2 regions of the Allobosea sp. GW821-FHT09G06 genome follow, and region 1 is predicted to be linked to the other one. Evidence: riboswitches for the same ligand, from Rfam matches in the RefSeq annotation. Region 1 holds a riboswitch; the other holds the start of a gene.
The links. Region 1 has a riboswitch for thiamine pyrophosphate ahead of thiO (glycine oxidase ThiO). Riboswitches for the same ligand answer to the same signal wherever they lie in the genome.
Positions count from the first base shown of each region.

Region 2: it holds a riboswitch for thiamine pyrophosphate, as region 1 does, so the genes downstream of both, AC07NY_RS11690 (LuxE/PaaK family acyltransferase) here and thiO (glycine oxidase ThiO) in region 1, are expected to answer to the same signal.

Region 1 is NZ_JBWKOI010000003.1:76,361-80,554, reverse strand. Features, by position in the region: gene AC07NY_RS16645 (thiazole synthase) at 1-488, opposite strand, end outside; gene thiS (sulfur carrier protein ThiS) at 490-687, opposite strand; gene thiO (glycine oxidase ThiO) at 671-1,693, opposite strand; TPP riboswitch at 1,745-1,846, opposite strand; tRNA gene AC07NY_RS16630 (tRNA-Ser) at 2,057-2,147, shown strand; gene AC07NY_RS16625 (hypothetical protein) at 2,261-2,782, shown strand; gene AC07NY_RS16620 (DUF4145 domain-containing protein) at 2,920-3,615, shown strand; gene AC07NY_RS16615 (hypothetical protein) at 3,891-4,151, opposite strand; gene AC07NY_RS16610 (hypothetical protein) at 4,151-4,194, opposite strand, start outside.
Region 2 is NZ_JBWKOI010000002.1:318,771-322,964, forward strand. Features, by position in the region: gene AC07NY_RS11685 (acyl-CoA reductase) at 1-1,120, opposite strand, end outside; gene AC07NY_RS11690 (LuxE/PaaK family acyltransferase) at 1,126-2,202, opposite strand; TPP riboswitch at 2,289-2,417, opposite strand; gene rfbA (glucose-1-phosphate thymidylyltransferase RfbA) at 3,058-3,933, opposite strand; gene rfbD (dTDP-4-dehydrorhamnose reductase) at 3,930-4,194, opposite strand, start outside.

The DNA of each region.
Region 1 (4,194 bases):
TTGTTGAGCCCCCTGCCCGACCCGATCGGCGCGCCCCAGGGCATGAGCACCTCGCAGCCGGCATCGAGCAAGCGCCCGCCGACGACGAGATCCTCGGTCGTGTAGGGAAAGACCTTGAAGCCGTCGTCAGTGAGGATGCGCGCGGCCTCGACCAGCGCGATCACGTCCGGCTGGAGCGTGTCGTCCTCGCCGATCACCTCGAGCTTGATCCAGTCGGTGCCGAAGACCTCGCGCGCCATTTGAGCGGTGGTCACGGCCTCCTTGACGGTGTGGCAGCCGGCCGTGTTCGGCAGAACCTTGACGCCGAGCTCGCGGATCAGCGCCCAGAAGGCCTGTCCGGCACCACCGGAGGATTCCCGGCGCAGCGACACGGTGACGACCTCGGCGCCGGAGCGCTTCACCGCCTCGGCCAGGATGGCGGGCGACGGGTATTGCGCGGTGCCCAGAAAGAGCGGGTTCTCTGGCTCGAAACCATAGAAGGACGCCATCTCAGCCTCCTTGCATCGGCGCGACGATCTCGATGCGGTCGCCCTCGCTTAAGGCCGTCTCGGCGCGCTTGCGGGCCGGCACGAAATCACCGTTCAGCGCGGTCGCGACGATGCGGCCGGCAAAGCCCAGCTCGGCCAGCGCCTCGGCCAAGGTCTTCGCGGCAACGGTCTGAGGCGCGCCGTTAAGCAGCAACGTCATGCAGCATCTCCGGTGTGGATTGCGGGTTCAGCGCGGCCTCGGCTGCCATCCGCGCCATGGCGGGGCTGAGCAGGAAGCCGTGGCGATAGAGCCCGTTGACATGGATCACCCGACCACGACGCGTCAGCCGCGGCAGGTTGTCGGGAAAGGCCGGGCGGGCATCAGTGCCGATCTCGGCGACCTCGGCTTCAGCGAAGGCCGGATGCAGCGCGTAGGCCGCACCGAGCAATTCCAGCATGGCGCGGGCGGAGATGCGGCGGCGCTCCCCGCTCTCGATCATGGTCGCACCAACCATGAAGAGCCCGTCGCCGCGTGGGACGATGTAGAGCGGGATGCGCGGATGCAGCAACCGGACCGGCCGCGACAGGCTGATATCGTCGCTCCGCAGCAGCAGCATCTCGCCCTTCACGCCGCGCAGGTCCGGCAGGACATCGCGCGCCGCCAATCCCCGGCAATCGAGCACGATATCGGCATCGAGATCGGTGGGTTCGACGGCGCGGTCGAAATGGATGGCCACCCCACCAACGACGAGCCTCTCAGCCAAAGCCGCGATCGCCACGCGCGGGTCGAGATGCGCCTCGCCCGCGAAGAACAGCCCCCGCGAGAATCGTCCGGCGAGATCGGGCTCCAGACCGGCGATGGCCTCGCCATCGATCTCCTCGAAATGGCTGGTGCGCTGGCCGAAGCGGCGCAGCTCCGAACGATCGCGACTGGGCGCCACAACAAGCGTGCCATTGCGCACGACGCCACCGGCATGTCGCTCCCACCAATCGGCCGCCTGCTGGCCGAGCCGGATCACCGGCTCCTCGGCGCTCTCGCCCTCGCACCAGGGCGCGAGCATGCCTCCGGCATACCAGGAGCAAGCCTCGGCGCCGATGCGCGGGCCGCGCTCATGGATGGTTACCTGTGCGCCGCGCGCCAGCAGTTCGGCGGCGCAGGCCAAACCGACGACGCCGGCGCCGACCACCGCGACATTCAGGCCCGACTGAAGGCGTTGCGCCGTCATGCTCTTCCCTGCTCCCGGAAAGGCAGCGGCCTGGGGCACGAGCAAGACATCTGCGAGCCGAAGACCGTTCCCTTCGCCGGCATTACCCGGATCAGGTACGATGGGTTGGCGCGGAACACGCCTCTCAGCCTTTCGGCACCCCAACGGACAGGTTCAATCTAGTGGCTGGCCAGCGGAGGAGCAAGGCAAGCCGACGCAGGGCTCGGCTGTGTGCTTGTGCTGGCTAGCTGCGGGGAGTCGCCAGAGCGCCCCTTCACACGGCAGGGCTTAGGGGTTCGCTTGGACACATGCACAGGCTGCGCAAAGGAAATTGCCGGCGAGACTTGTCAAACGCCTCGGCAATCGGGCATAGAGCCTCTCGCCGGAGACGTGGCCGAGAGGCTGAAGGCACTCGTTTGCTAAATGAGCATACCCCACAAGGGTATCGAGGGTTCGAATCCCTCCGTCTCCGCCACCATTTTTTCCTGTTATTTATCAATCGCTTAGCTTGGAAGTTGTGAGCGATTGTGTAGCAATAGTGTGAGTGCTTTTGTGTAGCGCCGAAAGGCCGCATTCACGACGGGGTTGATGGAGATGGGCTTTGCGAACGAATCGCGCGGGCTAAGGCTCGCGGGATCAAATTTCGTTTATCTCACCGAGGGAGCCTACGGGCTGATTTTTGTCGATCCAAGCGCTGGGCGCATCAGAAAGGTCTATCGCCGAAAACCAAACGAGCAGCATGTTCGGAATGTGTTCGCCGCAGAAACCGAGGCGTTCCGATTGGCGGCAAAATCGGATGCGGTCGCGGCACTTGTTCCCGGCGGATTCACTATCTGCGCGCAGCAGACTATGGTGGATCGCGAAGGGAAGGACGTTTCGAGTGAGCTCTTTGGCGATCTCGCTTTCGAAGTCGACTTTGTTTCGGGCAGCTTTGAAAAGATCGGCGCCATCGCAAGCAGCGAAGCGGACACCATTCGCGACCTCTTTGAGTCCGCAGGGATAATGCACACGAGCGATATGTCCGTGGTCGTCAACGAGCATGGTCAGATCGGCAAGTGTATCGATTTCGCAGTCATTGAACATGAAGTCTGGGCGGATGAGCAGGACTAAAGGTGATCTCCTCTCCTAAACTACCTTCTCTGAGTGGCCGGTGCTGGCGCGCGTCCTGAACGGCGAGAGGGATGGCAGCGGGTTTGAGCGTCGCTATGGTGAGGGAGGGATAGAATAGGTTTCGACGGGAAGAAACGATGGCTGAGATTGCTGGCGACTGTCCTCGGTGCGGAACAGCGCATGTAACCTTCGACGTGAAAGGTGACTGCCTCTTAGGGCGCGAACACGGATGGTCACATATATTCGAAGCCTTTTGCGTTTGCAGAAGATGCAAGAAAGGCACCATATTTGTGCTCTCGCAAGAAAAGGCAAACGCCTTCGAACGTAGAAATAACATTTCTGTATCCGAAATACCAGGCTCTATCGAAGCTGATTTCGGCATAAGGCGATTTATATCGGTAGCTGACGTTAGCGACATTTCTCCCCCGGAGCACCTACCCGAAAATATCAACAATATTTTTGAGGAGGCTGCCCGTTGTATGTCGTCTCAATGCTGGAATGCAGCGGGCACGATGTTCCGGTTGTCGATCGATTTAGCAACAGCACCGCTGTTACCGGAGGAGGAAACACCAGGGCTTACTCAGAAAATGCGGCGTGATCTTGGGTTGCGCCTGCCTTGGCTGTTTGACAATGCAAAACTACCGGAAGATTTGCGCGACCTCTCCGCATGCATTCGTGAAGACGGGAATGACGGCGCTCATCGCGGCACTTTAACTGCGAACGAGGCGGAAGATTTGCTCGATTTCACAGCTACATTGCTGGAACGAATTTACACGACACCTGCTCGGGTGCGGTTAGCTGCCGAGCGCAGGAATGCCCGGCGCGCGAATTGAAGTTAGAGGCCCGCCGATCTGCACCGGCGGGTCTGATGTCATAAATCGCCCTGGGCTTCAGGCGGTGGACTTGCTCTTCGCCAACTCATTGAAGAGTGCGGCAAGAGCCGCGATCTCATCCCCGGTGCAGTCGCCAAGGCGCTTGCCGAGGGGCGTCATCCAATCAAGCAAGCTAACCGGACCCGGCGCAGGCGCCGGCTGGACGTTGGACGGCATCCTGGGCACCTTCGTATCCTTAGGCAACTCAGCCCCAGTATAGGCTTGTCGCCGGAACATTACGTGGCCTCCCGCTTCGTCTCGGCACGAACACTGAGCCGAGGCTTGGGAAGCTCGACACCCATCGCCTCCAAGCGCTCCACGATCATGTCGGCGAGCGCCAAGGTATCGAGGTCCGTATCGTCGGGCGTGGCGGAATAAATCTCATCCGCAACGGCCCCGACCAAAGCCTCGCGGGCCACCTCTCGCTGCAGCATCACGCGCCTACCCCTATCGGCAGCACGCGTGACAATCTCGCGGAGGACGGGATTGAGCGCCATTACTCCCCCTCCTTCAGGTCCGCAGCGATCCAGCCGCGCACGA
Region 2 (4,194 bases), on a different contig from region 1:
TCTCGACATGGACGACGCTCCAATTGTCGGATGGCTCGCCGAGAAGCTCGGCGGCTCCATCCATCGCGCGCGTCTCCTGCGCGCTACGCCATGCGGCGATCGAGGCGGCTTCGCCCTGTGACAATGCACGGCGCGGATGGCGCGAGACGATGGAGCTGAGTTCATGCGCGACGTAATGGGAGAACTCCGAGGGGCTGACCTTTCCGCCACGCTCGACAAAGAGCATCTGCGGAGAGTAGCAGCCCTGCTGCTCGTAGCGCGTGACGTCATGGGCCGCGAGCCGGGCCAGTGCGGGCGCTTTTCGGCTGTCGAGCGCCTCGCGCGCGATCACGCCGAAGCCGATCTTGTGGCCATGCGGCAGGAAGCGGGTCGTGATCGGCAGCTTGGCGCGCAGCGCCGTCAGCGTCTCGTTGCCGCCATAGGCCATGACGGTGTCGGCCGCGCGCAGGAAGACCGGCTCGGCAGCCGCTTCGCCGCCCTTCCACCAGGTGATGGCGAGGCATTCGCCGATCTCGGGGTCGATCTCGGCGAGAAGTTTCGCGAACCAGCCGGCCGTTAGCGGCTCGGCCGAGGCGAGCTTGCCGATATTGCCCGCCTTCACCAGCAGGCCGCAGATCAGGCTCCAGAGCGAGAGCGCCGGCACATTACCCGCCCAGACATGCAGCAGCAGCTCCGGGCCATGGGCGCGCAGATAACCGCCCTTGGGCGTCGGCTGGAAACCGTCGAGCAGGCCGGGATTGGCGAAGTCCTCGGCCAGGAAACGCAGGAGCTGCGGGCGCCGGAAGGTCTTGAGATAGCCGGTGAGGCCGAGCCGGACCGTCTCACGATCATAGCCGGTGACGATCGGCAGCAGGTGCTCGGCCTTGCGCCGCAGCGGGTGGCTGCGGTCGAGCAGGCGCGCGATGGCGGCATCGATCGCGGCGACGATGCGCGCCGTCTCCATCCGTTTCAGCTTGACGCGGGCATTGTCGCGTACATGCGCGCAGAGCGCCTTTGCCTGCGCCTCGTCGAGCTCCGGCAGCGCGATGATGGCGCTCTCGCCCCAGGCGCTGTGACTGACCTCGCGCCAGCGCAACGCCTCGCGGTTCAGGCCCGGCAGATGGCCCGCATGCTCGATCACGGCGATCAGCCTCGCGCCGCTGCGAGGAATTCGGCGACCGCGACCGAACAGCCCTTCGAGGCCTCGCCATCGACACGGCCGAGCAGCTTGAAGCCACCCGGCACGATCTCGCCGGCATCCTCGGTCAGGATCGCCGCGACGCAGTTGAAATGGGCGAGGTCGTGATGGACGATAACGCCGCGCTCGCCGTCCGGCAGGTCGGTGCCGGTGAGCGGATCGACCACGCGGCTGCGGATCCAGTGCGGCCCGGATTTCACCGACGGACAGACGGCATTGCCGTCGTCATAGAGCTGCGAGCTGAGCTCGGTCATCCCGTACATGTTGATGCAGGCCGAACGCGGCACGCCGAAGGCGGCGCTGAGCCCGTCATAGAACTCGTCCGGCCCCAGTTCGCGCGACTGGCCCTTGAAGCCGCCGGTATCGAGAATGCGGCTGCCTTGCGGCAGGGCGAAGCGCCGGCCGCTCGCGGCGAGCGCGTCCAGCACGGGCACGAAGGAATAGCTCGCGCCGAGCAGAGCATAGGGCTCGCCGCTGGCTTCGACTTGCGCGAGCGTTGCCAGCAAGCGGTCGAGGTCGAGACCGGCGGCATTGATGAAGGTCTCTGAATCCGCCGTGCCGCATTCGCGCTTGGCGAGCGAGAGATAGGTGGCGAGCGAGGAGTTCGGCAGCTCCGTCTCGTCCGGGAAGAGGATGCCCATGCGGATGCGCTCGCGCCCACGCATGAAGCGCGCCCGGAAATTCACCAGCATCGAGCGCTTCCAGACGTCGAGCGTCGGGTGGTAGCTGCGGCCGCGGATGCCTTGCGTCGTGCCGCTGGTCATGAAGACGCGTTCGGCTTGCTCCGGCGGGCTACAGCTCAGCGTCAGGTCCTTGAAGGCGGTGATCGGCACGGCCGGGATGTCGCACCAGCGCTTCACCGAGAGCGGCGTGCGGCCGCGCTGCAGGCAGAAGCGCTTATAGGGCTCGTTGTTGCGAAACTGATAGGCGAAGACCTTGAGTGCCATCGCCTCGAACACGGCTTCCGACGCGTCGGGAAGCGCGATGAACGCCGATAGCGCCGCGATGATCTCGGCTTGCGTCACTTCAACCCACTCCGTTCGGACGCGCGGCCAAGCCGAAGCGTCGATCGCTGGAGGATCACGAGCGCAAGCTGGAATCAGGGCCTGTGACGGCCGCATGTCCCGCATCCCTACGCCGGTATGATCCGGATCAGGTTCGGAGGGTCACCGCGTTGCCGGGCTCGAAAGCCCAGCCGGCGGAATCTCAGCCTCCTAGCGAGGCCCCCCTGGGAACGGATGCAGATGACGAGCGGTGGGCCCTGCTGTCAAGCAGTATAGGAAAAGGCGCCGTGAACTGCGGCCACGGCGATCTCGGTGGCGGACTGTGGCGAAGCTGCTCGGCATGACTATGACAGTGCCGTCATTGGCTTCGAGACGGCTCAGATCGGTGCGCCACTGACAACGGCAGCGTTTGTGCGTCCGCAACATTCCCTGTTGCGCTGCATCTGACGACGATGGCGGGTTCAGGCGTTTACCATTGATTCACCAACGCATATCGGCGTCGTCAGCTTTCCGGTAATGCTGGGCGTGTGGTGGTCAATGTTCGATTGAAGCATATCTAGATCGACCTCAATTCAAGAGGATGCGCCAATGACCAGATGCGATAGCCATTCTCGTTCACATTGGGCGATGCGACCTCCTATCGACGATGGCCCGCCCAAATGGAGCTCGCCCTATATCAGCGTGCCGCTGGGCATAATCGGCGCCCTCGTGCTGACCTTGGCTGCAGTCGCCCTGGGCCTCGCTGATGTCGCCAATCGCGCCGCGAGGTCGATGAGAAGTTCTACGCGTTGACGATGGAGCCCTGACGTTGTCGAGGCCGGGAACTGCTATGCTCCCGAGAGTATTGCAGCCCTGTGTCGACGCATCCGGCGTGAGCTATCCGCCGAGATCGCCCGCGATGCGCAGCAGGTATTGTCCGTAGTCGCTCTTCGCGAGCCTCTCGCCCAGCAGCGTCAACTGCGCAGCCGAAATCCAGCCTCGCCGCGTGGCGATTTCCTCGGGACAGGCGATGCGCAGCCCCTGGCGGCTTTCCAGCGTGCGGACGAACTCGCCCGCTTCCAGAAGGCTGTCGGGCGTGCCGGTATCGAGCCAGGCGAAGCCGCGTCCCATGCACTCGACCGAGAGCGCGCCCCGCTCCAGATAGGTCCGGTTGACATCGGTGATCTCGAGCTCGCCGCGCGGCGACGGCTTGAGGCTTCGGGCGATCTCGACCACTTCGGCGTCGTAGAAATAGAGGCCCGTCACGGCCCAGCTCGATTTCGGCGCCTTCGGCTTCTCTTCGATCGAGATCGCCTTGCCGGCTTTGTCGAACTGGACCACGCCGTAACGCTCGGGGTCGCGGACATGATAGGCGAAGACGGTCGCGCCGCTCGCGCGGGCCGTCGCGCGTGCCATCATCTCCGGCAGGCTGTGGCCGTAATAGAGATTGTCGCCGAGGATCAGGGCTGATGGTTCGCCGGCAACGAAATCGGCGCCGATCAGATAGGCCTGCGCCAGCCCGCCGGGATGGGGCTGCTCGGCATAGGTCAGGCTCATGCCCCAGTCGGAACCGTCGCCGAGCAGGCGCTTGAAGTTCGGCAGGTCATGCGGCGTCGAGATGATCAGCACCTCACGGATGCCGGCCAGCATCAGCGTCGAGAGCGGGTAGTAGATCATCGGCTTGTCGTAGACGGGCAGGAGCTGCTTCGACATCGCCAGCGTCATCGGATGCAGCCGCGTGCCGGAGCCGCCGGCCAGGATGATGCCCTTCATCGTTGCTGCTCCTTGCCTTGATCCCCAAGCAGCCGCGCGACGCAGGCACTGAGCGAGCCCTGCCAATCCGGCAGCCTCACGCCATGAGCCTGTGAAAGCTTGCTGCAATCGAGCCTGGAATTCGCGGGCCGCCGGGCCGGCGTCGGGTAATCGGCTGTGGCGATGCGCTTGACCCGGATTGGCTTGCCGCCCTGCCGCTCGCGCTCGGCGAAGATCGCCTCGGCCACATCGGCCCAGACGGCCTCTCCCGCCGCGCTCATG